DNA from 2 places in the Micromonospora sp. NPDC006766 genome. Region 2 is predicted to be linked to the other one. Evidence: riboswitches for the same ligand, from Rfam matches in the RefSeq annotation. Region 2 holds a riboswitch; the other holds the start of a gene.
The links. A riboswitch is a leader RNA that binds a small molecule or an ion and turns the genes downstream of it on or off. The one in region 2 is predicted to bind cobalamin.
Positions count from the first base shown of each region.

Region 1: another riboswitch for cobalamin. It lies ahead of ABZ671_RS23830 (ribonucleoside-diphosphate reductase subunit alpha); the one in region 2 lies ahead of ABZ671_RS25150 (CbtB domain-containing protein).

Region 1 covers NZ_JBEYIX010000036.1:34,481-55,686, reverse strand. The annotation lists gene ABZ671_RS23905 (LacI family DNA-binding transcriptional regulator) at 1-407, opposite strand, end outside; gene ABZ671_RS23900 (dihydrodipicolinate synthase family protein) at 505-1,425, opposite strand; gene ABZ671_RS23895 (SDR family oxidoreductase) at 1,419-2,252, opposite strand; gene ABZ671_RS23890 (carbohydrate ABC transporter permease) at 2,280-3,152, opposite strand; gene ABZ671_RS23885 (sugar ABC transporter permease) at 3,149-4,117, opposite strand; gene ABZ671_RS23880 (extracellular solute-binding protein) at 4,174-5,481, opposite strand; gene ABZ671_RS23875 (hypothetical protein) at 5,860-6,093, shown strand; gene ABZ671_RS23870 (transposase) at 6,136-6,369, opposite strand; gene tnpA (IS200/IS605 family transposase) at 7,307-7,738, shown strand; gene ABZ671_RS23860 (cobalt transporter) at 7,777-8,568, opposite strand; gene ABZ671_RS23855 (hypothetical protein) at 8,565-9,272, opposite strand; gene aceB (malate synthase A) at 9,542-11,152, opposite strand; gene aceA (isocitrate lyase) at 11,149-12,420, opposite strand; gene ABZ671_RS23840 (short-chain fatty acyl-CoA regulator family protein) at 12,647-14,041, shown strand; gene ABZ671_RS23835 (ribonucleotide-diphosphate reductase subunit beta) at 14,148-15,125, opposite strand; gene ABZ671_RS23830 (ribonucleoside-diphosphate reductase subunit alpha) at 15,188-17,578, opposite strand; cobalamin riboswitch at 17,712-17,923, opposite strand; gene ABZ671_RS23825 (hypothetical protein) at 18,028-18,513, opposite strand; gene ABZ671_RS23820 (IS4 family transposase) at 18,682-20,007, shown strand; gene ABZ671_RS23815 (glycosyltransferase family A protein) at 20,204-20,986, shown strand; gene ABZ671_RS23810 (polysaccharide deacetylase family protein) at 20,983-21,206, shown strand, end outside.
Region 2 covers NZ_JBEYIX010000041.1:42,863-51,492, reverse strand. The annotation lists gene ABZ671_RS25170 (iron chelate uptake ABC transporter family permease subunit) at 1-1,003, shown strand, start outside; gene ABZ671_RS25165 (ABC transporter ATP-binding protein) at 1,003-1,764, shown strand; gene ABZ671_RS25160 ((2Fe-2S) ferredoxin domain-containing protein) at 1,761-2,459, shown strand; gene ABZ671_RS25155 (histidine phosphatase family protein) at 2,511-3,086, opposite strand; cobalamin riboswitch at 3,176-3,313, shown strand; gene ABZ671_RS25150 (CbtB domain-containing protein) at 3,346-3,564, shown strand; gene ABZ671_RS25145 (CbtA family protein) at 3,582-4,337, shown strand; gene ABZ671_RS25140 (cobalt-precorrin-6A reductase) at 4,521-5,282, shown strand; gene ABZ671_RS25135 (precorrin-2 C(20)-methyltransferase) at 5,270-6,784, opposite strand; gene ABZ671_RS25130 (precorrin-8X methylmutase) at 6,787-7,416, opposite strand; gene ABZ671_RS25125 (precorrin-3B synthase) at 7,413-8,615, opposite strand.

The DNA of each region.
Region 1 (21,206 bases), on a different contig from region 2:
CCATCGGCGAGAACGTCGTCGAGATCGGTGTGGTCCGATGCGGCCGCGATGATGACCCCGGCCATGCTTCCGGCTATCGCGATGCGCAGGTAGGAATTCTCCTTCTCCTGACGGGCGTCGGAGTTGCACAGCACGACCGAGTACCCGACCTCCTGCGCGACGTCCTCCACTCCGCGTGCCATCTCCGTGAAGTAGGGGTTCTCGATGTCCGGGATGATCAGCGCGATCACCTCCGTGCTCTGCTTACGCAGGGTGCGCGCGGCCCGGTTGGGTGTGAACCGAAGCTTGCGAGCCGCCTCGCGAACCGCCTGCGCCTTCTCTTCCGAGACGGCGGCTCCGTTGAAGACACGTGAGACGGTCGCCGGCGAGACGCCGGCAAGACTCGCGACCTCATAGATGGTGGCCATTGATGCCTCTCTGCCCGAAGTGCACCGGGACGGATGGTGAACGTGCACAGCTGTGTGCCGCGCTCGAGGTTCTGCTCTCGCACCCCCCGTCGAGCGATCAGATCGACGTATCCTCCGTCGACGTGCTGTGCACGTTCTCCCGCAGTCTGTCCCACACGACGTCCAGTCGGCGTCGGGCGTGGTCGTCCAGCCCCGGGAGCGGCCGTCGGCAGGTGCCCAGCGGGATCGACCGCTTGCCTGCGAGGTACTTCGCGGCCGCGAACACCCCCTCCTCGACGAGCGCCTGGACGGTGTCGTTGATCCGGGTCTGCACGGTGCGCGCCCCGTCGACGTCACCTCGAGCGTGGCGCGCCCTCAGCGACCGGAAAAGCTCGATCTGCAGTCCGATCGTCGTCCCGATCGCCCCCCTCGCGCCGATGCAGAGGGCCGGCAGGTACAGCTCGTCGAAGCCGTTGATGAGGCTCAGGTGGGGATATCGCTGAATCAGCCGTTCCGCGCCGTAGAGGTTGTGCGACGTGTGCTTGATCCCCACCACTTGGGACAGCTCCAGCACCCCTTCAAATCCACCGTCCGAGATGTCGCGGCCAGTGAACTGCGGGATGTTGTAGAGGATGAACGGCAGGTCAACCGCATCGATGACGGCGCGGAAGTGGGCGACGACCTCCGCCGTCGAATACTTGTAGTACAGCGGCGGGATCATCGAGATCGCCGCTGCGCCAGCCTCGCGTGCGGCCTCCGCGAGCGAGATCGCCTCCCGCGTCGACATCGCACCCACATGCGCGTACACCGGGACCCGTTCGCCCGCCGCCTCCACGGCCGACCGGGTGAGTGCGATCCGCTCATCGGTGCTGAGCAGGAGGCCTTCGCCGGACGAGCCGGCGACGTATATGCCCTCGACTCCTCGCGAGATATCGCCGTCCACCATCAGCGAAAACGCGTCGAGATCGAGAGTCTCGTCGACCCGGATCGGCGTCGGCGCGGCGACGATCAGACGGTCGCCGATGGTGCTGGTCACCATGCGGTCCACCCCCCGTCCACGACGAGGTTCGCCCCGGTCATGTACCGCGACGCAGCGGAGGCGAGGAAGATGAGGGCGCCGTTGTACTCGTCGGCCTCCGCCATTCTGCCGATCGGCATGCGCGCCGTGTAGTTCGCCTGGAACTTCGCGTCCTGCGTGTCGCGGCGTACACCGGATGGTGTGAGGGTGTTTACCCGGATGCCTGTCTTGCCCCAATAGGTGGCGCAGTAGCGCGTCAGGTTGTAGAGCCCCGACTTCGCGGCGGAGTAGGCCACCGGCTTGATGAACGGGATGCCGGTGTCCTCCGCCTTGTACGCGTAGATGTCCTGGACGGGGGAGACCATCCCGTAGATCGAACCGATGTTGATGATTGATCCCTCGAGCCCCGCCTCGCGCATGCGTCGGCCGGCCGCCTGCGTCACCAAGAAGGTACCGACGAGGTTGGTGTCGACGACCTCACGGAACACCTCGGCGGGGAACTGCTCGAACGGCCCGGACACCTCCGGCGGGGCGCTGGGCTGGGTGTCGAGACCAGCGTTGTTCACGAGGATCGTCGGGACACCCCACGCCTGCGTGATCCGATCGAAGCCCGCCTCCACGCTGGCCTGATCGGTGATGTCCATCGTGACCGCCATCAGCCGATCGGCGTCGACGGTAACTCCGAGCTTCGCCGCCGGGTCGACCACCTCGCTGCGCGAGGTCACCGCCACGCGGGCGCCGCGTGCGTGCAGCGCCTTGACGAACTCGGCACCGATCTGGCCGAAACCACCTGTCACGACGGCGATGTGGTCGTGCACCGAGAACAGCGGATCGAACCCTTCCGACATGGTCGGTACTCCTTCGGTTGCGGCTTGTCAGCCCTTGACGGAACCTGCTGTCAGGCCGGACACGATGCCGCGCTGGGCCCACAGGAAGAAGATGATCGCCGGGAGCGCAAACAGCAGCGCACACAGCATGACGACATTCATCGGCGTGTAGAACTGCCCGAGGAATGAGGCAAGCCCCACGGGGGCGGGCCACAAATCCGAATCCGAAATGAACGTGTTGGCGAACATGAATTCGTTCCAGCCGTCGAAGAACGCGATGACGGCAGCGGCGGCGATACTCGGGCGGATCAGCGGCAGCACGATCGTGAACAGCATGCGCAGGCGCGAGCACCCGTCGATTCGCGCCGATTCCTCGATCTCGTAGGGGATTTTGTCGATGCCGCTCTTGATGATGAACATGCTCACCGGCATCACGAATGCGGTGTCCGCGAGCACGAGCCCCCAGTGGCTGTTCAGCAGGCCGGCGCCCGCGAAGATCGCGTACAGAGGCACGATGATGAGTGCCTCTGGCAGCATCTGGGTGCTGAAGAAGATGAACCCGGCAATGCCTCGCCCGCGGAAGCGGTAGCGGCTGAGCGCGTATGCCGCCATCGTCGCGAGCACGAGACTGAGGACCGTCGTTCCCGCGGCAATCACAAAGGAGTTGCAGAGCCAGCGCAGGATCGGGACCTCCGAGAGGAAGGTGCCCCACTGGCCGATGTTCGCGAACTCCGGGACCAGAGGCTGACCGTCGCGGTAGAGGGACTGCTCGGTCCCCAGCGACGTGCCGAGCATCCAGTAGACGGGGAAGCCGGTGAAGACGACCAGTAGCGTGATGAGGATCGCTTTGCCGAGGCTGCCCATCCGGGCGAGGGCTCCACGCCGACGCAGCGGCTTCATCGAGGTGAGAGAGGTGGTCATCGCTGGCTCTCCTGACGCTCCTGGATCTGCTCGATGACGAAGTAGACGACCGTCACGAGCAGCGAGAGGACGAGACCGAGCGCGCCGATCGCGGCCGCGCGGCCGAGATTCTGGTCCTGGAAGGCGGTGCGGTAAACGTTGACGACGAGGGTGTTGGTCTTGTCGAGCGGCCCACCGCCCGTGATCAGGAAGATGATCTCGAATCGGCGGATCGACCAGATCGTCATCAGCAGCGTGATGACACGAATCGTCGGCATGATGTGCGGGAGGGTGACGGCACGGAACGACTGCAGGGGCGAGGCGCCGTCGACCCAGGTGGCCTCGCGCAGCTCGTGCGGCACGCTCTGCAGTGCGCTCAGCATGACGAGCAGGACCAGCGGTGTGAGCTTCCAGACCGTGGCGAGGGTCACCGAGAAGAGCCCGTATCGCGGGTCGACAAGCCAGCCGTGCTGGCCAAATCCGAGCGCCGTCGTGGTGCCGTTGAGGACGCCCTGCTCATTGTTGTAGATCCAGACGAAGATCAGGGCGGCCGCGACGGTGGGCACGGCCCACGGGACGGTGGCGATGGCGCGGACCAGGCCGCGCCCGCGGAACGACTTGTTCAGCAACAGCGCCGCGGCGGTGCCGATGCCGACGGCGAAGACGACCGTGAAGAGCGTGTACAGCAGGGTCGTGCCGACCGAGGCCCAGAACTTGTCGCTGGCGAGCAGGTAGTCGTAGTTGTCCAGACCGACGGACCGGCCGCCGTCGGGATTTACCAGCTTGGTCGCGGTGAAGGACAGCAGGACTCCGCGGATCAGCGGATAGACGGTGAAGATCGCCAGGTACGCGATCGCCGGGAAGAGGAAGAGATATGCGCCGTTACGCTCGATGAAGGGTGAGAGCTTTCCTCTGCCGCGCCGCCGATTCACGGACCGCGCGCTGCGCTGCGGTGTCTGCGCCCTCTCGGCCGTGTTCGTGGCCATCGTGGTCCTTTCCGTTGAGCGGGGGTGGGCGGCGCAACCACCCACCCCCGCGCACATCAGCTGAGCTCTGCCTTGAGCGCCTTCTGCACGCCGGCAAGCTTCGCCGCAACGTCACCGCCGTTGACACGCAGGTCCTCGACAGCCGTCAGGAACTCACGCCAGATAACCTTGCTCTCGGTCTCGAAACCCTCGACGAGAGTCGAGCGAGAGGTCTTCGCGGCCTCCAGGAACTGAGTGGCCCACGGGTTCGCCTTGAGGAACTCGGGGTCAGGCTCGACATCGGTGGCCATCGCCGAGGCACCCAGACCGGCGCGGAGGGCGGTCTGTCCCTTCTCACCGAGAACCCAGCGAACGAAGTCCTTCGCAGCCTCCTTGTTCTTGCTCGCCGCGTTGACGGCGAGGATCAGCTGCGAGTTGGAGCCCGCGTTCGCCATGGGCAGTGGCGCGGCACCCAGGTTCTGACCGTTGATCACGTTCTTGGGATTGCTCGTGAGGGTGGTCGCGACGCCAGAGTTCTCGAACAGCATGCCGACCTGACCTTGACCGAACTTCGCGCGGAAGGTCGACGCGTCGTCGCCGATCGGCGCGACGCCGGACTTGAAGGTCTCCAGGAAGGCCTCGACCGCCTTGACGTTCGCGGGGGCGTCGATCGTGAGCTCCTTGCCGTCGCTCAGTTCGCCGCCGAAGCCGTAGATCCAGTTCGCCATTTCGAGCGTCCAGCCGTCGATTTCGGCGGTCTGGTGGCGTCCGGCCCAGCCGGCGATGCCGCGCTGCTCCTTGATGGTCTTCGCGGTGGCGAGGAACTCGTCGAACGTCGTGGGGACCTTCAGGCCGAGCTCGGTGAAGAGGTCCTTGTTGTAGATGACCGTGTTGTAGGTCGGTCGCTCCCAGTTGAACCCGAACTGCTTGTCTTGGAAGAAGCCCGCCTTGTTGGTGCCGTTCAGCGAGTCGCCCAACTCCTTCGCGATGTCATCGAGCGGCTCGAGCACCCCGGCGTCGGCGAGCGACGCGAACTGGCTGTCCTGCAGCACCATCACGTCCGGGCCGCCGCGGGCGCCCAGCTCGGTGCTGAGCTTGTCGGCGTAGTTCGCGAACGGGATCTCGATCTTCGTCAGCGAGACATTGCCGTCGGGGCCGGTGTAGCCCTTCACCGCGTCCCAGAGGATCGGTCCCTTGCCGTCCTCGAGGAACTGCCAGTTGGAGAAGGTCAGTTCGCCGCCGGCGCTCTTGCCGGACGAGTTACCTCCGCCCGCGGTGCTGCATGCGCTCAGCGCAAGCACGGCGGCGGCCGCGACGCTCATGACCTGCACGCCGCGTCGTGTCACGCCCGCTCGTGGTGATGCCATGCCCCTGAACAACTTCATGGTGTACTCCTTTGTCACACGCCACGCGTGGCTGGTGCTGTGGCGCAGATATCGGTTACGCGGAGTGGTCTATGAAATCGATTTCACGGCACGGTACCCAGGCTCCGTGATCTTGTCAACAGCAGGCGATGCTGCACATGCATGAGAGCGACCAGCGATAAGGCGCGAATCCGGCCAGAAGATCAGACCAGGGCAGCAAGCGGGCGCGGGTATCGACGATCCCATGAATTCCTACGCTCCGTGATCGACGTAGAGTGGTCACGTGCTGACGACCGGGGCGCCACCCGACTGGGCGTCGGTGGAGATCGCAGTCCCGCGCCCGTCAGATCGGCTGCCGGGGATCAGCATGGCCGGGTTCGCCAACGTGTCCCCGCACTCGTGGACATCACCATGGTCGCGCATCCCGCCGTCACCCTGATCGTCGACCTGAGCGAGGGCGAAGGCCTCGGCTACGACACCCAGGGCTGGCACCAACACGACATGTCGTCGTGCTTCTGCCCGGCGATCTTCGGGCAACTGGCTCAAGCCGCAGTGGATGAACGCCGGCACGAAGCTGGAATGTCGTCCCGGCCGGGCCGGCAAGTCAACTGCCAGTCAGCTTCTCGGCCCTGAAGGGCCGAGCTTGCAGATCATGGTCGGTGCTGGGTGCATCGGTCACGCCGCGTTTGGCAGGCTGACGGCTGCCCAGTCCGCGGCACCGCGTGCGGCGATGTTGCGGGCTGCGTTGACGTCGGCGTGTTCAGCGAAGCCGCACGACGTGCATCGGAAGGTGGCTTGGTTGGGGCGGTTGGCCTTGGCGATGTGTCCGCAGGCGCAGCAGCCCTGCGAGGTGTACGCCGGGTCGACGTGGACGACCGCCACCCCGGCCCGGCCCGCCTTGTAGGCGATGAACTGGCCAAGCTGGTGGAATGCCCAGGTGTGCAGGGTGACCCGCTGGGGCCGTCGGAGCGTACCCGGTCGCGGATGCCCGTGAGGTTTTCCAGGGCGATCCCGCGGCCGGTGCGTTCGGCCTCGGTCACGATCTGCTTGGCGATGCGATGGTTGGTGTCGGCCGCGAACCGGGCTTCCTTACGCCGGCGGGCCTTCAACAGCCGCTTGGCGGACTTGGTGCCGATGCGCTGGAGCTTGGCCCGCAACCGCTGGTTACGATGCCGCACCCGGTTCAAAGCCTTGCCCGAGTGTCGGGTGTCGTCGTTGGTCGTGGCGATGTTCGCGATGCCCAAGTCGACGCCGAGGAACCCGTCCGGCTCTTTCACCTCGACGTCGGGGATGTCGCAGGTGGCGTACAGGTACCACTTGCCGTCACGGCACACCAGGTCCGACTCGCCCTTGCGGTGGACGGCCAGGATGGCGTACTGCGCGTCGGAACAGCGGAACGGGATGCGTCCCGACCGTCCCCGAACAGTCCAGATCGACACCGTGCGGCCGGCGATCTGCCACGACAGGCAGCGGTCGTCGAACGGCTGCGCGGCGTCACACCGAAACAGGATCGGCTTCGACTCGACCTTACGACGGCGCGCTGATCCGGACTTGCCCAGGTTGCCGGCGCTGATGTTGGCTTTCAGGGTCGCGTACGCGCCGGCGACCTTACGGGCCACGTGGATCGCCGGCTGCGCCGACAGGCCCATCTCTTTCAGCTGCCCGTAGGTGAGCCGCTGCAACGCCTGCTTCCCGAACACGCGCAACCGGTACGCCTCGCCCGAGGCAAGGTTCGCGGCCTCGTTGCACAGGGCCAGCGTGTCCCGCAACGCCGCCTCCTGGGCGGCATCCGGGAACAGGCGCACCTGCACAACCACCTTCACGTCCACAGTCTACCATCTGGTCTATGTCACCACGATGGACCCCGGACCCCAATGTTCGCCGAGGACGCAGCGTCGTCTACAACCTTCACGCGCATCTGGTCTTTGTCACCAAATACCGCCGGGACGTACTCAACGACGCGATGCTCACCCGCTGCGAGCAGGTCATGGCCGACGTGTGCGCCGGCATGAGCGCGGAGCTGGCCGAGTTCAACGGCGAAGACGACCACGTGCACCTGCTCGTGCGCTACCCGCCGAAGCTGGCCATCTCCACGCTCGTCAGCTCACTCAAAGGCGTGTCCGCCCACTACCTGCGTAAAGAATTCACCGGGCGGATCAACCGGCACATCATGCACGGCCACCTGTGGTCACCGTCGTACTTCGCCGCCTCCTGTGGCGGGGCACCACTGGAGATCGTCAAGCAGTACATCGCCAACCAGAAACGTCCAGGCCCGTGACGCGATTCCTCCCGGCCCTAAACGGCCGGGATTCCTCGCTAAACCTTGTTGACGAGTTGGATCACGGCGACCACGACGAGACCGGCGCCGAACAGAGTGATGCCGCCAGCCGCGAGGACGGGGGCTACGCGGCTGGCCAGCCGCAGCACGGTACGCGACTGCGCGCCGCGGACGACCAGGGAGCTGCCGGCGACCGCGAGGAGGCCGACGCCGAAGAGCACGACGGCCATCCCGAGGCCGAACGTCAGGACGAGCAGTAGGGCAAATCCGGCGCGGCCGAGAAACAGCCCGGTCGCCAGCACGAGGAAGGCGGCCGGAGAGGGGGTGAGCCCGCCGGACATGCCGAGCAGGAGCAGTCCGGGACGCCTGCCGTGGTCGTGCTCGTGCTCATGGCCGTGGCCGTGGCCGTGATGGTGGCCGTGGCTGTGGCCGTGATGGTGGCTGTGGCTGTGGCCGAGCAGGTGCCGGCGCACCATCCACAGGCCGGTGGCCAGGACGATCACGCCGGCGCCGAGCTGCAGCCAACTCGTGAGTTCCTGCATCCGGACGACGTCGGACAGGGACAGGAACGTCCATGCCACGCCGATCACCAGCACGGAGACCGTGTGCATGACGGCCACCGAGCCGCCCAGCCAGGCGGCGTCGCGGATCCGGCCGCGCGAGCCGACGAGGTACGCGGCGGCCAGGCTCTTGCCGTGCCCGGGCGCCACCGCGTGTCCGGCGCCCGCGAGAAAGGCGAGGGCGAACGCCAGCGGCGGCACACCCGGCGAGTGGATGAGATCCTCTAGCCGGTCCGACAGGGACGCGAGGTAGGCGGTGACGTCGTTCATGCCACGGTCCTCCGGCGACGCGACCGCCGCCACATGATCAGCATCGCGACCAGCAGTGCACCGCCGGTGACGGCGGCGATCTGGGCGGCGGCGCTGCGGCCGAGGCTGCTGCTGCCCGCCGCCGGCGTGCCGGCGAGGACCCAGTCGTGGGAGTCCTCGCCCGAGCCGTACACCGCGCGCTGGCCGTGCGGACCGGTGGCCAGAGCACGGTACGCGGGGTGGAGATCAGTCAGCATCCGGACCGCGACCGTGACCATGCCGACCGACCCTGGGCACGTGTAGTCGACGGTCGCGCCGATCCGGGCTAGGGACTTCGGCGGCTCGACGGCGCCGAGGCACGATCGCTCGCGGTCGGTGACCGTGATCTGCTTGAGCAGGTAGGCCGCGAACTCCTCGGATGAGCCGATCACGGCGGCGTCCGTGTGCCGATAGTCGATCGCGCCGTCCGCCAGGACGCGGTCTTGCGGCAGCAGGCCGAGCGAAACCCCGAGCAGGGTCAGGTCGTCGGGGCCGCCGACGTGCCACCGCACGCGCACGACCTCGGGTCGCTGCTGGTCGCGTGCGATGGTCACGGTCTGCGGATCGCCGAACGGATGCGCCGCCGCCGGGGCGGGTGCGGCCGTGATCGAGCCGGTGACGGCGCAGGCCGCCAGCGCGACAGCTCGCGCCGCGTCGCGCCGACGCCGAAGTCCGAATGATGACAAGGAAAGGCTCCAGATCCTGCCGTGACGGGAGTCGGCCTCACCTTGTCGACTGTTGGGAAACGCGCAGGTCCGAGGCAGTGTGTGGCGCGGAACGGTGACGTGAACAGTCAGTTGATCAGTCTCGAGGGCGGCAGCGTCGGTGCCACCGGCACGAGGTCGGCGTCCGAGTGCGCCAGGATTGCCGTGGGAGTGTCCGCGACCGCGCACACCGACCGGGCCGGGAAGGTCCTGGCCGATCTTCCCGGCCCCGGTGAGGCGCCCGTTCCTCGTCAGCCGACCGACCCTGCCGGCCTTCGGTTCGGGCCGAGGTGCCGGGCGTACGCGCCGGTGGTGAAGAACGCGGGCAGGTCCTCGCCGAGCGCGGTGTCCTCGACGATCCGCGCGGCCTGCTCGGCGCGGTCACGGTGGCCGCCCACGCGGCCCGCCACCAGGGCGGCCAACTCCTCGGCGAGGATGGATCGAACCAGGTCGTCGGTGACGCAGCCGCCGCCGGCCAGGGGAGTGCGGTGGTGCAGCCACTGCCAGACCTGGCAGCGGGCGATCTCGGCGGTCGCCGCGTCCTCCATCAGGTTCGACAGGGCGACCGCGCCGACGCCGCCGAGCCAGGCGTCGATGTAGCGCAGCGCGACCGCGATGTTGGACCGCAGCCCCGTGGTGGTGACCTGGCCCGGGGTCTTGTCGACGGCGAGCAGGTCGGCGGCGGTGACGCTGACGTCGTCCCGGAGCCGGTCGAGCTGGTGTGGGTGCTCGCTCAGCACGGCGTCGAACTCCTCCCGGCAGGTTTCGACGAGACCCGGGTGGGCGACCCAGGAGCCGTCGAACCCGTCGCCGGCCTCCCGCCGCTTGTCCGCCCGCACCCGACCGAGGGCCACCTCGTTGACCTCGGGCTCCCGGCTGGGGATGAACGCGGCCATCCCGCCGATCGCGTGCGCGCCGCGCCGGTGGCAGGTCGCCACCAGCAGCTCGGTGTACGCGCGCATGAACGGCACCGACATGGTGACCTCGGACCGGTCCGGCAGGACGAAGTCCGGCCACTGCCCGAAGTTCTTGATCACGCTGAAGATGTAGTCCCACCGTCCGGCGTTCAGTCCCGCCGAGTGCTCGCGCAGCTCGTACAGGATCTCCTCCATCTCGAAGGCGGCGGTGATCGTCTCGATCAGCGTGGTGGCCCGGATGGTGCCCTGCGGCAGGCCGAGGTACCGCTGGGCGAAGACGAAGATGTCATTCCACAGCCGCGCCTCGCGGTGACTTTCGAGCTTGGCCAGATAGAAGTACGGTCCGGCGCCGGCGTCGAGCTGCCGCCGGGCGCAGTGGAACAGGTAGAGCCCGAAGTCGACCAGGCTGGCGGAGATCGGCCGACCGTCGACCGCGATGCCCTTCTCCACGAGGTGCCAGCCGCGCGGCCGGACCACGATCGTGGCCAGCTCGTCGCCGAGGGCGTACCGCTTGCCGCGTGGGTCGGTGAAGTCGATCCGCCGATCCAGCGCGTCGATCAGGTTGAGCTGACCGGCGATGACATTGTGCCAGGTGGGAGCGGTGGCGTCCTCGAAGTCGGCGAGCCACACCTTCGCCCCCGAGTTGAGGGCGTTGACCGTCATCCTGCGGTCGGTCGGTCCGGTGATCTCCACCCGCCGGTCGACCAGGCCGGGGGCCGGCGGCGCGACCCGCCAGGTGAGGTCGGCGCGGATCGCGGCGGTCTCCGGGAGGAAGTCGGGCAGTTGACCGGTGGCGTACCGGTCGCGGCGGGCCCGGCGGGTGTCCAGCAGGGCGACCCGGCGAGCGGCGAATTCGCTGTCCAGCGCGACCAGGAAGTCCAGCGCCTCGGCGGTGAGGACTTCGTCGAATCGTTCGGCCAGCGGGCCGATGACCTCGTACCTCACGCGAACTGCTCCTGCTCGGTCGAGCCGCGCAGCGCGGTGGTCTCCGCGGCCGGGTTGAGCACGGTGCTGATCAGGTCGAAGTAGCCGGTGCCCACCTCGCGCTGGTGCTTGACGGCGGTGTAGCCGTTCGCCTCGGCGGCGAACTCCCGCTCCTGCAGCGCCACGTAGGCGGACATTCCGTCGGTGGCGTACCCACGGGCCAGGTCGAACATCGAGTAGTTGAGGGCGTGGAAGCCGGCCAGCGTGATGAACTGGAACTTGTAGCCCATGTGGCCGAGCTCCCGCTGGAACTTGGCGACGGTCGCGTCGTCGAGGTGCTTACGCCAGTTGAACGACGGCGAACAGTTGTAGGCGAGCAGCTGGTCCGGGTACTGGTCCTTGATCGCCTCGGCGAACCGACGGGCGACCTCCAGGTCCGGGGTGGAGGTCTCCATCCAGAGCAGATCGGCGTGCGAGGCGTAGGCCAGGCCGCGGGCGATGCACGGCTCGATGCCGCTGCGTACCCGGTAGAAGCCCTCGGCGGTCCGCTCGCCGGTGACGAACGGACGGTCCCGCTCGTCCACGTCGGTGGTGAGCAGGGTGGCGGCCTGCGCGTCGGTGCGGGCGATGACCACCGAGGGCACGCCGGCGACGTCGGCGGCGAGCCGCGCCGCCTCGAGGGTACGGATGTGCTGGCCGGTGGGGACGAGTACCTTCCCGCCGAGGTGGCCGCACTTCTTCTCGGCGGCGAGCTGGTCCTCCCAGTGCACCCCGGCGGCGCCGGCCGCGATCATCGCGGTCATCAGCTCGTAGGCGTTGAGTGGGCCGCCGAACCCGGCCTCGGCGTCGGCGACGATCGGCGCCAGCCAGCCGATTCCCTCGGTGTCACCCTCGGCGGTGCTGATCTGGGCGGCGCGCAGCAGGGCGTTGTTGATCCGGCGCACCACCGCGGGCACCGAGTTGGCGGGGTAGAGGCTCTGGTCGGGGTAGGTGTGTCCGGCGAGGTTGGCGTCGGCGGCCACCTGCCAGCCGGAGAGGTAGATCGCCTTCAGGCCGGCGCGGACCATCTGCACGGCCTGGTTGCCGGTGAGCGCGCCCAGGGCGTGGATGTAGTCCTCGCTGTGCAGCAGCTGCCACAGCCGGTCGGCGCCGTGCCGGGCCAGCGTGTGTTCCTCCTGGATCGCCCCGCGTAGGCGCACCACGTCCTCGGCCCGGTAGCTGCGCCGCACTCCCTGCCAGCGTGGACTGGTCTCCCACTCGGTACGCAACTGCTCAGCGGCGTTCTGCATGGTCTGGTCCCCTCGAATGTCGGTGACGCCGGCATTTCGGACGTGCCCGTGGCGGCGTCGACTCGATGCCGGTCCGGCGTGCTGCCAACGGTCACACGGCGTCGGCGGCAGGTCGAGGGACGGAAAAGGCCAAGTTCTGAGAATTTCCCGCCCCTTTTTGCGAAGTTGCGAACCGCTATATTTTCTTTCTGCAAATAGTGCCGGACCAGCGAAGACCAGCAGGGAGGTGAGGGCGATCGCCAAGATCTTCGCGGGTGCCCGACTGCGCCGGATGCGCGAAGACCGCGCTCTCAGCCAGTCGCACCTGGCCCGCCTGCTGAACATCTCGCCCAGCTATCTCAACCAGATCGAACACGACTCCCGGCCGCTGACCGTCCCGGTGCTCATGCGCATCACCGAGGTGTTCGGCGTCGACTCGGCCGTCTTCGCCCCGCGGGACACCCCGAGGCTGGTCGCCGGGTTGCGCGAGGCGCTCCCCGGGCGGGCGGGCATCGCCGATCTCACCGAACTCGCCACCCGGCTGCCCGACGTCGCCGAGGCTGTCATCGACCTGCACCGCCGGTACCGGCAAACAGACGAGCAACTCGCCGAACTGCTCGGCGATCGCGAGACGATCGGCCGCAGCCCGCACGACCAGGTGACCGAGTTCTTCTACCGACGGCAGAACTACGTACCGGATCTGGACGAGGCGGCGGAGCGGCTGGCCGTGGCCATCGGATTCCGCCGAGGCGAGGTCCGCGCCGCGCTACAGGACCGGCTCGCCCATCGGCACGGCATTCTCGTCCGCCGCGACGACGCCGCCCTGCTCGGCGACGAACTGCACCGCTATCGCCCGCAGACCCGCACCCTGCACCTGTCGGCGTCGCTGCGAGCCGGGCAGGAGGCCATGCGGATGGCGGCGCAAATCGCGCTACTGGAGTTCGCCGACCTGATCGACGAGATCGTGGAGGAGGAACGGTACGACGAAACCCAGACCCAGATCCTCACCCGGGTCGGGTTGGCGAACTACTTCGCCGCCGCGCTGCTCCTGCCGTACGAGCAGTTCCTGACCGCGGCGGAGCAGCGCCGGTACGACATCGACCTGCTCACCCAGCACTTCGCGATGGGCTGGGAGACGGTGTGTCACCGGCTCAGTACGCTGCAACGCCCCCGCGCGCGTGGGGTGCCGTTCTCGTTCGTCCGGGTCGACCGGGCCGGCAACATGTCCAAACGCCAGTCCGCCACCGGCTTCCCGTTCTCCCACACCGGCGGCACCTGCCCGCTGTGGAACGTCTACGAGGCGTTCAGCTCACCCGGCCGGGTCGTCGTGCAGGTCGCCGCCATGCCCGACGGGCAACGCTACCTGTGGACCGCCCGCACCATCACCCGCCACCACGGCGGCTACAACCAGCCCGGCAAGGTTTACGCGATCGGCCTGGGCTGCGAGACCCGCCACGCCAACCGGTTGGTCTACTCCGCCGGGATGGACCTGCACGCGGCCGACGCCGCCACCCCGATCGGCCCCGGCTGCAAGACCTGCGAGCGGATGACCTGCCCGCAGCGGGCCGCCGCGCCGATCAGCCGCCAACTCGACCTGGACGAGAACCGGAGCACCTTCATCCCGTACCCGTTGAAGGGCTGAGCCGAGCCCGGCGCCGGGCGGGACGCGCCGCGATCGTGGGCGGCTCCGACGGGGTGGCGGTACGGCCGGAGACCTCGATCTCCGGCCGTCCACCCCCGACCGTCGGTCAGAAGTCGTCGTCGAAGGTGACCCTCCCGGTCACCCCGACCTGGTACGCCGACACCCGCCGCTCGAAGAAGTTCGACAGTTCCTGCACGTCCTGCAGCTCCATGAACGCGAACGGGTTCGCCGAACCGTAGCGGGGTGCGATGCCGAGGTGGACGAGCCGGCGATCGGCCACGTGCTGCAGGTATTCGCGCATGTCGGCCAGCGACAGCCCGGATACGCCCTGCTCGAGGAGGTCCTCGGCGAACTGGACCTCGCATTCGACCGCCTCGGCGAGCATCTCGGTGACCTGCCGTTCCAGTTCGGCGTCGAACAGGTCCGGCTCCTCCCGCCGGACGGTGTCCACCACATCGAACGCGAACGCCATGTGCATCGATTCGTCGCGGAACACCCAGTTGGTGCCGGAGGCGAGCCCGTTGAGCAGACCCCGCGAACGCAGGAAGTAGACGTAGGCGAAGGCGCCGTAGAAGAACAACCCCTCGATGCATGTGGCGAAGCAGATGAGGTTGAGCAGGAACGCCCGACGGTCGTCCCGGGTCCTCAGCTCGCGCAGTTCAAAGATTGAGTCGATCCAGCGGAAGCAGAACTCTGCCTTGCGCCGGATGGAGGGAATGTTCTCGATGGCGGCGAACGCGGCGAACCGTTCCTCCTCGTCGGGTACGTAGGTGTCGAGCAGGTTCAGGTAGAACTGGACGTGCACCGCCTCCTCGAACAGCTGCCGGGACAGGTAGAGCCGGCCCTCCGGGGAGTTGACGTGCTGGTAGAGGTTGAGCACCAGGTTGTTGGCGACAATGGTGTCGCCGGTGGCGAAGAAGGCGACCAGCCGGGACACCAGGTGCCGTTCGGCCGGGGTGAGCCGGGCCAGGTCGGCCAGGTCGGCGTGCAGGTCCACCTCCTCGACGGTCCAGGTGTTCTTGATGGCGTCTTTGAAGCGGTCGAAGAAGTGCGGGTAGCGCATCGGTCGCAGGGTCAGGTCCATGCCGGGGTCGAGCAGCAGGTGCCGTTCGCCGGTGCTGGCGGCGCGGGAATTGGGGATCGTGGTCACTGGCAGGCCTCGCAGCTTTCGGGGTTTTCCAGGGAGCAGGCCAATGCCTCGTCGTCGCTCACCGCGACGATCGGCGTGCTTGCCGGGGAGACGGCGACGGTGGCCTGCTGGATGCGGGTCGCGGGACGCGAGCGCAGGTAGTAGGTGGTCTTCAGCCCGGACTTCCAGGCATACAGGTACATCGACGACAGCTTGCCGATGGTCGGCGCGCTCAGGAACAGGTTCAGCGACTGCGACTGGTCGATGTACGGCGCGCGGGCGGCGGCCAGGTCAATCAATGCCCGCTGCGGTAGTTCCCACGCGGTGCGGAACAACTCGCGCACGTCGGCGGGCAGTCCGGTAATGCCCTGCACCGATCCGTCGGCGCGTTTGATCTGCTCCCGGATCGCCGGCGTCCACAGCCCGCGCGTCTTCAGCTCACGTACCAGGTAGGTGTTGATCTGGAGGAACTCGCCGGACATGGTTTCGCGCTTGAACAGGTTCGACACCTGCGGCTCGATGCACTCGTAGCAGCCGGCGATCGAGGCGATGGTGGCGGTCGGGGCGATGGCGACCAGCAGCGAGTTGCGCAGCCCGTGGGCGGCGATCCGCGTCCGCAGCGCGGTCCACCGCTGCACCTGGGTCGGTTCGGCACCCCACAGGTCCGGGTGTAGCTGGCCCTGCGCGGCCCGGGTGTCGGCGTACGCGGGATGCGGGCCGAACCGCTCGGCGAGGCCGGCGGAGGTCTCCAACGCGGTCAGGAAGACCTCCTCCTGCACCCGAGTCGACAGCTCGCGAGCCTCCACCGAGTCGAACGGCAGTCGCAGGGTGAAGAACGCGTCCTGCAGGCCCATCAGGCCGAGCCCGACCGGCCGCCAGCGGGGGTTCGACGCCGCCGCCTGCTCGGCCGGGTAGTAGTTGATGTCGATCACCCGGTCGAGGAACACCACCGCGGTACGCACGGTCGCCCGCAGCTTCTCCCAGTCGACCCCGTCGGGGGTGACGTGGGCGCCGAGGTTGACCGAGCCGAGGTTGCAGACCGCGGTCTCGGCGTCGTTGTTGACCTCGAGGATCTCGGTGCACAGGTTCGACAGGTGGATGGTGTTGCCCGGCGTCCCGGTCTGGTTGGACAGCCGGTTCGACGGATCCTTGAAGGTCATCCACCCATTGCCGGTCTGCGCCAGGGTGCGCATCATCCGCCCGTACAGGTCCCGGGCCTTGACCGTCTTGACGGCCTTCTTCTCCGCGGCCCGGTACGCCTCGTCGAACTCCTCGCCGTACAGGTCGGGGAGCTGCGGCGCGTCGGACGGGTCGATCAGCGACCAGTCGCCGTCCGCCTCGACCCGGCGCATGAACTCGTCCGGGATCCAGTTGGCCAGGTTCAGGTTGTGCGTCCGCCGGGAATCCTCGCCGGTATTGTCCCGCAGCTCCAGGAACTCCTCGATGTCCGGATGCCACGGCTCCAGGTAGACACACGCCGCGCCCTTGCGCCGGCCGCCCTGGTTGACCGCCGCCACCCCGGCGTCCAGCGTCTTCAGGAACGGGACGATGCCGTTGGACCGGCCGTTCGTGCCCCGGATCAGCGCGCCCCGGCCGCGGACCCGCGACCAGGCGATGCCGATGCCGCCGGAGAACTTCGACAGCCTCGCCACCTGGTGGTACCGCTCGTAGATCGAGTCCAGCTCGTCGCGGGGCGAGTCGACCAGGAAGCACGACGACATCTGGGTGTGCCGGGTGCCCGAGTTGAACAGCGTCGGCGAACTCGGCAGGTACGCCAGCGACGACATCAACCGGTAGAAGCCGATCACTTCGCCCGGCGTCTCGGACAACCCGCAGGCCACCCGCAGCAGCCAGTACTGCGGCGTCTCCACCACCAACCGCGAATCGGGATGCCGCAGCAGGTAACGGTCCGCGACGGTACGCAGCCCGAAGTACTCGAACCGCAGATCACCGACCGGGTCCACCGCGTCGTCGAGCTTGCGGGCGTTACGGGCCACGAACGCGGCGGTCTCGTCGCCGATCAGCCCGAGACCGTGGGCGTACCGGATGGACTGGCTGAAGCTCGCCACGCCCTGCCCGCGAACCTCCTTGTCCACGTACGCGGCCAGTAACCGCGCCGCCAGCCTGGAGTACTGCGGCTCCTCACCGATCAACTCCGCCGCTGTCTGAATCGACAGCTTGTCCAGTTCGGCGGTGGTCGCCCCGTCGTAGAGGCCACTGATCGTTTTCGTGGCGACCTGCAGCGGGTCCACCTCGTCCAGGTCGGCCACCCACCGCTCGACCGCCCTGACAATCTTGTTGACGTCCACCGGCTCGGTGTCGCCGTTGCGTTTGCGGACCCGCATCGCATGCCAGCGCTGCTCCGGCACCGTCTGATCGGCCGCAGCCTGCTCCTGCTTCGCCGTCACGTCCCCTCCTCACGCCTGTCGACGAGGTCGACGGACGCGCAGGAGAACGCCACTGTTCGCCTGGATGGCGTGCCTGCCGTGGCCGGCGGGCTGATGGCGTCAGCCGTCCCGCGCGGCCTCCGACCGCCGCACGCGGCGCGTGCGGCGCGCTGGCAGGTCTTCGGACTCGCGGGCGCGACCGGTTACGGTCGCCTACTGGCCGTCGCTTCCCAGACCTCACGGTCCAGTGCTTGGTGACGGCTGTCGTTCCCACTCACCGCTGCGGGGCAGTCCCGGACTCGCACCGGGTTCCCTCTTGCCTCGACCACCCACCCGGGCGGTCGAACCAGCTGCGTGAGACACCATATATGGCGCCACCGGCGATGGGGTAATACAAGATGTCGTGTCAGCGTGTCGACTTCGTCTCATCGTCGCGGGGCAGCCGGCCCCCGTCGTTGACCATCCGCTAGTCAGGGTGAAAGGAACCCGGTGATCGAAAAGAGGCGATCAGCGGGGTCGACGACGGCGGCCAGCACCGCGCCGGGCACGAGGGCCGGGTCGTCGGCCCGGATCGTGTCCGCCTCGAACGTGGCGAACCCGGGCCCACTGATCCGCAGGTGGAGTTCCAGCCCCGGGTCCTCTCCGTCCAGATGGTTCGCCACCGCGGGAATCTCCGCCGTCGCGGCGACACCGGCGGCGGACAGCCGACGCGCGTCACGGCGCGAGCGGGTGACCAGCCGCCAGCCGAAGACGCCGAAACCGACACCGACGATCGTCACCAGTACGTCACCGGCGAGTAGGCCCCAGAAGTCCGTGGGCGACTGCACTGGGTCTCGCGTCAGCGCGGCGGCGAGCAGGACCGGCCCGGGCAGGCAGATTGCCAGGAACGCCAGTCGGCAGAGCAGCGCGCCGATCGGACCGATGCGCGCTTCCGCCTCCCGGGGGGTTTTCAACACCTCGCACCCTACTAGTGCCAACGCCGTTCAGTTAGGCGGTTCGGTGACCTGTCAAGGCGTGTCGAGGGATGCAAAGCAGCGGAGCTCCGGTAGAGAGGGTTGTCACTCCAAGACACCCCGAAACCAGGAGCTCCGCTGTCCGGACAGATTGCCATAACGCGTACGACGATGGTGGCGGCGGGCCGGTTCGCGCCGGGCCATCTGGGCGAGTTGACCCAGCTGGTGCCGTTCGAGATGGTTGATGACGCACTCCGACGTACCGGTGCGGTGCAGTCGCGGGTTCGGTTGCTGCCCTCACGGGTGGTGGTCTACCTGCTGCTGGCCGGCTGCTTGTTCGCCGAGTTGGGCTACGGGCAGGTCTGGCATCGGCTGACCGCTGGTCTGCATGGCCTGGCCGTGGCTGCGCCGACGGCCAGCGCGCTGCGTCAGGCCCGGCAACGGCTCGGGGTGGCGCCTCTGCGGGCGTTGTTCGACCTGCTGCGTGGCCCGGCCGCGACGACTGCGGCCGGGGCGGTGTCCTGGCGCGGGCTGCTGGTCTGCGCTGTGGACGGCACGCTGATGAGCGTGGCCGACAGCGCCGCGAACCTCACCACCTTCGTCAAGCAGCGCTGCAACCACGGCGCGGGCGGTTACCCCACCGTCCGGGTCCTGGCCCTGGTGGCCTGCGGGACCCGCAGCGTCATCGACGCGGTCTTCGGCCCGGCCAGCACTGGCGAGACCGGGTACGCGGCACGGTTGGCGGGGAGTCTCCGGCCGGGGATGTTGCTGCTGGCCGACCGAAACTTCGCCGCCGCGGATCTGCTGGCCCGACTGGCTGCCGGCGGCGCGGACCTGCTGGTGCGATGCAAGTCCGGCCGGCGGCTACCGGTGCGGGCCCGCTACCGCGACGGCTCCTACCTGTCCCAACTCGGCAGCCTGCCTGTCCGCGTCGTCGAGGCCGAGATCAGCATCGTCACCAGCGCCGGCGCTCGGACCGGCACCTACCGTCTGGTCACCACCCTGCTCGACCACCGCCGCTACCCGGCCGGCGAGCTGATCACCCTCTACCACCAGCGGTGGGAGATCGAGACCGTCTACCTGGAACTGAAATCCACCATCCTCGGCGGGCGGGTGCTACGCGCCCGTACCCCGACCGGGATCGACCAGGAGATCTACGCCCTGCTGGTCACCTATCAGGTGCTCCGCACCGCCATGGTCGACGCCACCGACAGCGTCCCCGGACTCGACCCCGACCGGGCCAGCTTCACCATCGCCCTACACACCGCCCGCGACCAGGTCATCCAGGCCGCCAGCATCATCGCCGACACGATCATCGACCTCGTCGGCGCGATCGGACGAAGGATCCTGACCGCACTCATGCCCGACCGACGCGTACGCACCAAGCCCCGCATCGTCAAACGTGCCATCTCCAAGTACAACGCCCGCGGCCCGGACATCGACCGCACCACCTACAAAGCCACCATCGAGATCAACATCCTCGACACCGGCCCTTGACGACCGACCGAACCGCCTAACTGAACGGCGTTGCTACTAGTGCAGCGCACCAGCGCCGTCCGCGTAGCTTGGCGAGCAGGGTAAGGCGGCTGGAGTGCCAGGGGTAAGCCTGAGGGGCCTTGGGGGATAGCCCCCGGTTGAAGTCGGGGGATTTCCGGATCGTCTCAGCGACCCCGTCGCCCCAATAATCATCCACATGCCAGAGAGGCCCAGGTTCACCGTCGTCATCCCGTGCTTCAACGAGGCCGGCTATCTCACCGACGCTCTCCTCTCCCTGCAGAAGCAGGACTTCGACGGAGTGTGCGAGGTCATCGTCGTTGACAACAACTGCACGGACGAGACCGCGGACATCGCTCGCGACCTCGGCGCGCGAGTGGTGGCCGAGCCGACGCCCGGGGTGTGCGACGCCCGCCAGCGAGGCACAGAGGCGGCGCGCGGTGAGATCATCGTCTCCACCGACGCCGATACGGTCCACAGCCGTGATTGGCTCAGCCGCATCGACGCGCGGTTCCGCAGCGATGGCCGCGTCGTCGCGGTCGTCGGCCCTTGCCGGTACGACGACGGCCCAAGGTGGGGCCCGATCTACAGCCGGATGTTGTTCGGGGCCGTCAACGGCGTCTACCGACTGACCGGCCGCGCCGTTTACGCGAGCGCGACAAACATCGCTTTCCGCCGCGAGGCCTGGACGGGCTACGACACCAGCCTGACCCAGGGCGGCGACGAACTCGACCAACTGCGCCGGCTACGGCAGAAGGGCCGGGTCGTCTACGACCATGACAACCCGACCCGCACGTCAGGTCGGAGGCTCAGCCGCGGGATCGCGTACAACGTGTTCGTGACCCTGCCTGTGCACTACCTGCTGACCTATGCCGTGAACCGGATCGCGAAGCGGCGTGTGCTGGGATCGGCGCCGGCGTTCCGCGACCACGCGGGGTCGTTCGAGGTAGCCGTGGCGGCCGGCCGTCAGGAGGCGCGGTGACCGTCCTGATCGGGCTGTTGCTGCTGGCCATCGGTGCGGCGTACTGGCTGCTGATGTCGCCGTTCGCCCCGTCTTCGCGCGACTACCCCTACCGCGGCGCGTCCACCGAACGACGGGTGGCGTTGACGTTTGACGACGGCCCGAACGAGCCGTACACCTCACAGATCCTCGATATCCTGGCAGCACGAGGCATCCGGGCGACCTTCTTCTATGTCGGACA
Region 2 (8,630 bases):
GGTGACCGTGGTGGTCGTGCTCGCCGGTGGCCTGTTGCTGTCGGTGGGCGCGGCCGTGACGGTAGGGCCGGCGGACCTGTCGCTGGGCACCGTGTGGCTGGTCATCACCGACCACCTCGGCCTGACGAGCGCCGACGTGCCGTTGCTGCGCGACCACATCGTGTGGGAGTTGCGGCTGCCGAGGGTGCTGGGCGCCGCCGTGGTCGGGGCCGGGCTCGCCGCCTCCGGGGCGGTCATGCAGACCGTCACCCGCAACCCGCTCGCCGACCCGTACCTGTTGGGCGTCTCCTCCGGGGCGTCGCTGGGCGCCGTCGCCGTTCTGGTCCTGGGCCTCGGCGCGGGTGCGGCGGCGCTCACCGGGGGCGCGTTCGCGGGGGCACTCGCCGCGTTCGCCGTCGTGGTCGCTGCCGCCGGCCGGCGGGCGGTCCTGCGACCGACCCGGGTGGTGTTGGCCGGCGTCGCCATCGCGCAGCTGTGCTCCGCGCTGACCTCGTTCGTGATCATCTGGGTGGCCGACCCGCACGCGACCCACAGCATCACCTTCTGGCTGTCCGGCTCGCTCGCCCGCGCCGACTGGACCGCACTCGGGTGGGCGACGCCGGTGCTCGCGGCGGTGTTCGCCGTGATCCTCTGGTTTGCCCGGGCGCTCAACGCGTTCGCGTTCGGCGAAGAGGCCGCCGCCGCCCTCGGTGTTGACGTCGGGCGTGTCCGGTGGCTGCTGCTGGTCACCACGGCGCTGCTGACCGCCGTGCTGGTCGCGATCAGCGGTGCGATCGGCTTCGTCGGGCTGATGCTGCCGCACGCCGCGCGGCGGTTCACCGGCCCCGACCACCGGCGGCTCCTGCCGGTCGTCGTCCTTGCCGGAGCGATCTTTCTGATCTGGGTGGACACCGCGGCCAGGACCCTGTTCGAACCCCGTGAGCTGCCGGTGGGCGTGCTGACCGCCCTGCTCGGGGTGCCCGCGTTCGTGGTGCTGCTGCGCCGTCAGGATGGGAAAGCCTGATGCTCGACATCCGTGATGTCTCGTGGTCGGTGCCGGCCGCTCGCCTCCTCGACCGGGTGACCTGCTCGGCGCCGCGCGGCAGCCTGGTCGGCCTGCTCGGCCCGAACGGGTCCGGCAAGACCACCCTGCTGCGGGTCGTCGCAGGCTTGATCGCCCCCGGGTCCGGGACCGTGACCGTCGAGGGCGACGACGTGGCCGGGCTGCCGCGTGCCGCCGCGGCGCGGCGGATGGCCCTGCTCGCCCAGTACGCCGAGACCGACCTTGACCTGACCGCGCTGGACGTGGTGCTGCTCGGCCGGACCCCGCACCGCCGCTCCCGCTGGTCCGACAGCGACACCGACCGGGCGGCCGCCGCCGACGCCCTCGAACGCGTCGACATGACCGGATACGCGCACCGCAAGTGGCAGACGCTGTCCGGCGGGGAACGCCAACGGGTGCAGCTCGCCCGGGCCCTGGCCCAGGAGCCGCAACTGCTACTGCTCGACGAGCCCACCAACCACCTCGACATCGGCCACCAGCTGCAGCTGCTGCACCTGGTCCGCCGCAGCGGCGTCACCACCCTCGCCGCCCTGCACGACCTCAACCTGGCCGCAATGTTCTGCGACCTCGTGGTGGTGCTGCACCACGGCCGGGTCGTGGCCTCCGGACCGCCGGTCGGCGTGCTGACGCCCGCGCTGCTCGCCGACGTGTACGCCGTGGACGCCGACGTCACCGTGCACGACGGACGTCCGGTCATCACCTACCGGGCGCCGGCAGCATGAACGTTCTGCTCGTCTCACGCGGGGCGACCCACCACGGCGGCCACGACGCGATCCACCGCCTCGCCGCGGCCGCCGCCGAGGCCACCGGCGTACCGGTGCGAGCGTGTTTCCTCGACGGCGCCGAGCCGTCCCTGCACGCAGCCCTCGATGCCGTACCGGCGCAGGGCGAAGTCCTGCTCGTGGCCACGCACGTACCGCCAGACCGGTACCTCGACACCTGGATCCGCCGCGCGGTCGCCCACTGGCGCACCACACGGGACCGGCAGACACGAATCCTTGTCGCCGCGCCGCTGGCGGCGCAGCCCGCGCTGGTCACAGCAGTCACCGATGCCATCACCGGCGACCACACCACGGTCGACGGCAACCCCGGACCGTTCCGCAGCCCGGCCTGGTCACAGATCACCCGACACCGCCGGCACGTGCTGGTCTGCCGCGGGCCGCGCTGCACCGCATACGGTGCCGAGCACGTCGCCGCCGCCCTCGGCAAACGCCTGACGGAGCATGGCCTCGGCGACGACGACGTCCTGGTCACCGCGACCGGCTGCCTGTTCCCGTGCAACCTCGGCCCGCTCGTCGTCGTGTATCCCGACGACATCTGGTACGAACACGTCGACGCCGACCTCGCCGTCCGTATCGCCGACGAGCACCTGCGCGACGGCATGCCGGTTGACGGCAGACGCCCACGCGACTCGTGAATGTGCCGCCATCGGCTCGATCCGGGACAGGGGGAGCGGCGAACAGAGCCACTACTGGCAAGCCAGCGGACCCGCTATCATCCGCACCGTCCAGCGTCCGGAGCCACCGCGCAGAACGGTCCCGGTGAGCGGCGCGATGTCGATCCGCCAGAACGAGGCAGGTGCGGCGCCTATCGCGTTCACGATCAGGGCACGGATCACCATCGGGTGGGTGACCGCGACGAGCGTCCGCACGGTGCCGGGCAAGGCGCCAAGCCAGCGGCCAGTCCGGTCGAGCAGGTCGTGCAGAGACTCGCCGCCGTGCGGTGCTGCGGCCGCGTTGGTCAACCAGGCCGCAACCGCGTCCGGTTCCGCAGCCGCGACATCGTCCAGCATACGACCGGCCCAGCGGCCGAGGTCGGCGTCGCGGAGCATCTCGTCGATGGCCGGCGCAAGCCCGAGCGCGGCGGCGGTCTGCACACAGCGCAGCGCCGGCCCGCACCGGACCTCGTCGGCGCGGGGCAGCACGTTGGCGAGCGCCACCGCGTCGGCCAGACCGTGCGGGTCAAGCGGCTCGTTCTGTGGAAAGGCGGCAGCCCTGGTGGCCGCGGTGGGTGCGTGGCTGACCAGTACCAGGCGACTGCTCATACCAGCTGACCTCCGTGCCTCGCCACCGTCGGTTTCCTCCGAGTGCTCTACAGATCCGGTTTCGTTCCGCACGTTGACACTCCTGCCTCGTCAGCCGTACCGTCCGGGGCACAGCGTGATGGCAGGAGGAAGCCGGTGAGATGCCGGCACGGTCGCGCCACTGTAACCGGTTGTGGGCCCAACCCACCTGGCCGGGAGTCAGACCCTCCCCGTCGCCGAAACCCGCTATGGGACGCGTGATCCCGAGGAGGTTCTTGTCATGTCTGACGTGTCACTGCCCACCCCCGCCGCCGTTTCCCTACCGGCCGCCATTCCGCTGCGCCAGATCCTGCCCTGGGCGATCTTCGGCGCGATCCTCGCGGCTGTGCTGCTGTACTTCGTCGGCGTGGAACAGGGTGTGTTCTCGCTGTTCTCCGGCGCAACGGTGCATGAGTTCGTGCACGACGGCCGCCACCTGCTCGGCTTCCCCTGCCACTGAGCCTGGCAGGAGTTTCTATGTTGTCCGCACGCTCGCTACTTGTTCGCGGCATGCTCGTCGGCCTTGCCGCCGGTGCCGTCACCTTCCTGTTCGCCACGTTCTTTGGTGAAGGCCCGGTCGGTCAGGCCATCGATTTCGAGTCCATGCATGCCGCCGCGCACGGCGAAGGCGACGAGCACGAACTGTTCAGCCGCACCGTGCAGAGCACCGTCGGCCTGGGCACCGCCACGCTGGTGTACGGCGTCGCGCTCGGCGGCCTGTTCGCCCTTGTCTTCGCTGTCGCGTACGGCCGGATCGGTCGTTTCAGCCCCCGCGCGACCGCCGCGCTCGTCGCGCTCGGCGGCTTCCTGACCGTCGCGTTCGTACCCTTTCTCAAGTACCCCGCCAACCCGCCGGCCACCGGCGACCCGGACAGCCTGGGCGAACGAACCGGCCTGCATTTCCTCATGATCGTGATCGCGGTCGCGGTCGGGCTCCTCGCCCTGTATTTCGGGCGCTGGCTGCATCCCCGCTACGGCACGTGGAACGCCACCATCGCGGCCGTCGGCGCGTTCGTCGTACTCATCGCCATCATCCAGATGGCCCTCCCGGCAATCAACGAGATCCCCGAAGGCTTCCCCGCCTCCGTACTCTGGGAGTTCCGGCTCGCCTCGCTCGGCACCCAGCTCGCCACCTGGACCGTCCTGGGACTGCTCTTCGGCGTGGTCGCCGGACCTCGCATGCGCCGGCGTGCGGCCACGACGGAGGAGGCGGCGGTCGGCGTCGGCCGTTGAGCCGTAACGCGCGACCCGACGCGATCGTGATGCTGCAGTGATTGTTGGTGGTGCCCGCCTCGCTCAAGCTGCCGAGGCGGGCACCGGCCGTGGTGGGGGGCGCTCCGGGCTTGTGGCGCGAGGGTAGGCCCGACCCCGACCATCCCGGAACTCGCCCCGCCGATGGAAGTGAACGGTATGCAGGTGTTTTCTGAGCGACGGGTGCTCATCCTCGGCGGCACCGCCGAGGCACGGGCCCTCGCCGCCCTGCTCGTCGACCAGCCGGCGACGAGGGTGATCTCCTCACTGGCCGGGCGGGTCGCCGATCCCCGCCTACCGGTGGGTGAGGTACGTGTCGGCGGGTTCGGCGGCGCCAGCGGCCTGGCGCGGTGGCTCACCACGCACCGCATCGACGCCGTCGTGGACGCGACCCACCCGTACGCGGCCCGGATGCGGGCCGCCGCGGTCGACGCCGCCGCCACCGCCGGCGTGGCCCATCTACGGCTGGAACGACCGGGCTGGACAGCCCAGCAGGGCGACCGGTGGCACCGCGTACCCGATGTGGACGCCGCGGCGCGGATGCTGCCGAGGCTCGGGCGACGGGTGCTGTTGACCACCGGCCGGCAGAGCATCTCGGCGTTCCTGCCGCTGACCGGACTGTGGATCCTCGCCCGGGTCGTCGACGCGCCGGCGGAGCCGATCCCCGCCCACGTCCGGCTGTTGCGCAGTCGCGGCCCCTACACCCTTGAGGGCGAACTGGAGTTGATGCGTACCCACCGCATCGACGTGCTGGTGACCAAGGACAGCGGGGGCCCGCTCACGGAAGCGAAACTCGCGGCCGCACGCCGCCTCGAGCTCCCGGTGCTGATGATCGAGCGTCCCGCACCCGTCGCCTCCTCGACGGCGGTGGCCACGGTCGAGGAGGCGATGGACTGGCTGTCCGCCCTGCCGACTCAGCCGGGATAGGTACGCGGAGTCCAGACCACGGTGGACCCGTCGCCCCTCGTGCTGACCTGGGTCGTCGACGAGCCGACGATGAGCAGGCAGCGCATGTCCACCGTCTCCGGATCGAGCTCGGCCAGCGTGGTGACGGTGATCGTCTCACCGACACGACCGACGTCGCGGGCGACCACCACGGGTGTCTTCGCGTCGCGGTGGCGCGCCAGCACGTCGCGGGCGGCGCCGACCTGCCAGCGGCGGCTGGCCGAGGCCGGGTTGTAGAGTGCCAGGACCAGGTCGGCTGCGGCGGCCGCCGCGAGCCGGGCCTCGATGACCGGCCACGGCTTGAGCCGGTCGGAGAGCGACATCACCGCGAAGTCGTGGCCGAGCGGTGCGCCGATCCGGCTCGCCGCGGCCTGCGCCGCAGTGAGGCCGGGCAGGACCCGCACGGGGACATCCGCGAACCGCTCGTGCGCGGTGGCCACCTCGTAGACGGCGCTGGCCATGGCGAAAACTCCGGGATCACCGGAGGAGACGACCACCACCCGGGCGCCGGCGAGCGCGAGTTCCAGGGCGTGCGCGGCCCGTTCGGTCTCCACCTGGTTGCCTGAGGTGTGCCGCTGCTGGCCCGGGCGCACCGGCACGCGGTCGACGTAGGGGCCGTAGCCGACCAGGTGCTCGGCCTCGCGCAGCGCCCGCGCCACCTCCGGGGTCAGCCACCGGGGTCCGGCCGGGCCGAGGCCGACGACCACGACTTCCCCCGCTTGCCCCGGGGTCGGGGCCGGCGACTCGTCCCGGGCGGCCGCGCTGGTCGGGCTGGGCAGCAGGGCCAGCGAGAAATACGGCACCTCATCGGCCGGCACCTCGGCCAAGGGAGCCTGCCGTCCCCGCTGCGAGGTGGCCCGCTCCACATACCACGTCTCGGGCAGCCGGCCGGCGTCCTCGACGGCGGCGCGGACGTTGTCGAAGGTGCGGCCCAGCTTGAGCACTGCGGCGGCGTCGGTGTCGGCGAGCCGCCGGGCGAGTTCCTCGGCGGGCAGCGTACCGGGCAGGATGGTCAGCACCTCGTCGCGTTCGACCAGGGGCCGGCCGAGCACGGCGGAGGCGGCGCTGACCGACGTGACACCGGGCACCACCTCGGCGGGGAACCGGTGGGCGAGACGCTCGTGCAGGTACATGTAGGAGCCGTAGAACATCGGGTCGCCGGCGCAGAGCACCACGACGTCGCGGCCGGCGGCGAGATGGACGGCCAGCCGCTCGGCGCTGTCGTCGTAGAACTGGCGGATGACGCCCTCGTAGCCGGCCGGGTCGTCGGTGCCCTCGGTGGTGACCGGGTAGACCAACGGCTCGTGAAGCTGATGCTCGCGCAACAGGCCAGCGGCGATGGTACGGGCGATGCTGCGGCCGTGCCGGGCCGAGTAGTAGGCGATCACCTCGGCCTCGGCGATCAGCCGGGCGGCCTTGACCGTCAGCAGTTCCGGGTCGCCGGGTCCCACGCCGACGCCATAGAGCGTGCCGGGCTGCGTCATCGTCACTCCACCTCGCTCGCGATGCCGTTCACGGCCGCCGCGGTGACGGCGCTGCCGCCACGGCGACCGTGCACGACCAGGTACGGGATCCCCGCCGGGTGTGCGGCGAGGGCCTGCTTGGACTCGGCCGCGCCGATGAACCCGACGGGCACCCCCACGATGGCGGCCGGTCGGCCGACGCCCTCGTCGATCATCTCGAGCAGCCGGAACAGTGAGGTGGGGGCGTTGCCGATCGCCACCACCGCTCCGTCGAGCCGGTCCCGCCACAGTTGCATCGCGGCGGCGCTGCGCGTGGTGCCGAGATCCCGCGCCAGGTCCGGCACCGCCGGGTCGCGCAGCGTGCAGAGCACCTCGTTGTCGGCGGGCAGCCGGCTGCGGGTGATGCCGGCTGCGACCATCGCCGCGTCGCACAGCACCGGCGCGCCCGCCTTCAGTGCCGCGTGGCCCGCGGCGACCACCTCGGGGTGCGCGTCCACGTCGTTGACCAGGTCGACCATGCCGCAGGCGTGGATCATCCGGACCACCACCCGGGACACGTCGGCGGGGAACCGGGACAGGTCGGCCTCGGCGCGGATGGTGGCGAACGAGCGGCGGTAGATCTCCGCGCCGTCGCGGACGTAGTCGTAGCTCATCGAGGTCTCCGTGCCTGTGCCACCCGCTCGGGCAGCGGGCCGTGATGATCATCCCCACGGGGACTCGCGACACGGTAACCGGTGCCGGTGGCCACGGCGACGGCGGCCGGGCCGGGCGGACGCCCGCAGCAGCGGTCGCAACCGGCCCAGTGCAGCGGAAGCGCACCGGCAGCGGGCGGGCCTGTGGCGGTGAGGGCGGCCGTGGCGTCGGCGCGCACGTCGGCCAGGGCGCTGCCGCAGCCTGGCCGGCCGGTGCAGGCGGTCACCCCCACCCAGGGCGATGCCGGATCGACGACGAGCCCGACCTCGGCCAGCCGGGGCGCCGTCACTGTGGGCGGCCCGGGCACGACGATCGTGCGCCAAGGGGTCACCACCACGGGCCCATCAGCCAGGGCCGCCACGGTGTTGGCCTGTTCGGTGGTGAGCCGACCGAACGGCGCCGCCGCGACCACGAAGCCGGCCGGGTGCGGGCCGACCTGGGGCGGCGCGCCGCGCGGCGGGTCGACCGGGTCGGCGTGCGGACCGTCCAGCGCGGCGACGATCGCCGTGGGCACGTCCGGCAGGTCTGTGATGCGCCACACGTCTCGCCGGCCGCCGCGCTGGCGCAGGAACGCCCGTACGGCGACGACCACCGCCTCGCCGACCTTGTCGGCGCCGGTCCGCAGCCCGACGTCCCGCCCGGCCAGCAGCAGCGCGCCGCTGCCGGCCGTCCAGCATAGATCGGCGCCGAGAGTGGCGACGTCGCCCCGGCCGTCGTCGAGCGCGATCAGGAAACGGCCGCTGAGCTCGGCGAGGTCACCGGCCGCGCAGAGTGCGGCGTCGACGGCCGCCACCACGGGACGGACGTCGACGCGTCCGGCCCCGTCCAGGCCGCTCAGGGGCGAGGCGACGATGTTGCGGACCCGCTCGTGGGTGGCGCTGGGCAACAACCCCGACTCCACCAGGACTTCGGCGATCCGGTCGACGGCGTGAGGGTCGGGGATGCCGCGCAACTGCACGTTCCCCCGGGAGGTCAGCTCCAGCGCGCCGTCGGCGTCGCGCCGCGCGGCCATCGCCAGGCGGCGCAGTTGCGGGACGCTGAGCCGGCCCCCGGGGACGCGTATCCGCACCAGCAAGCCGTCGGCGGCCTCGTGAGCCCGCAGCACCCCGGGGCACCGGTCGCCGCCGGAACGGTCGGACGGGGAGGAGACAGCGGGCACCGGCTCATCGTAGAG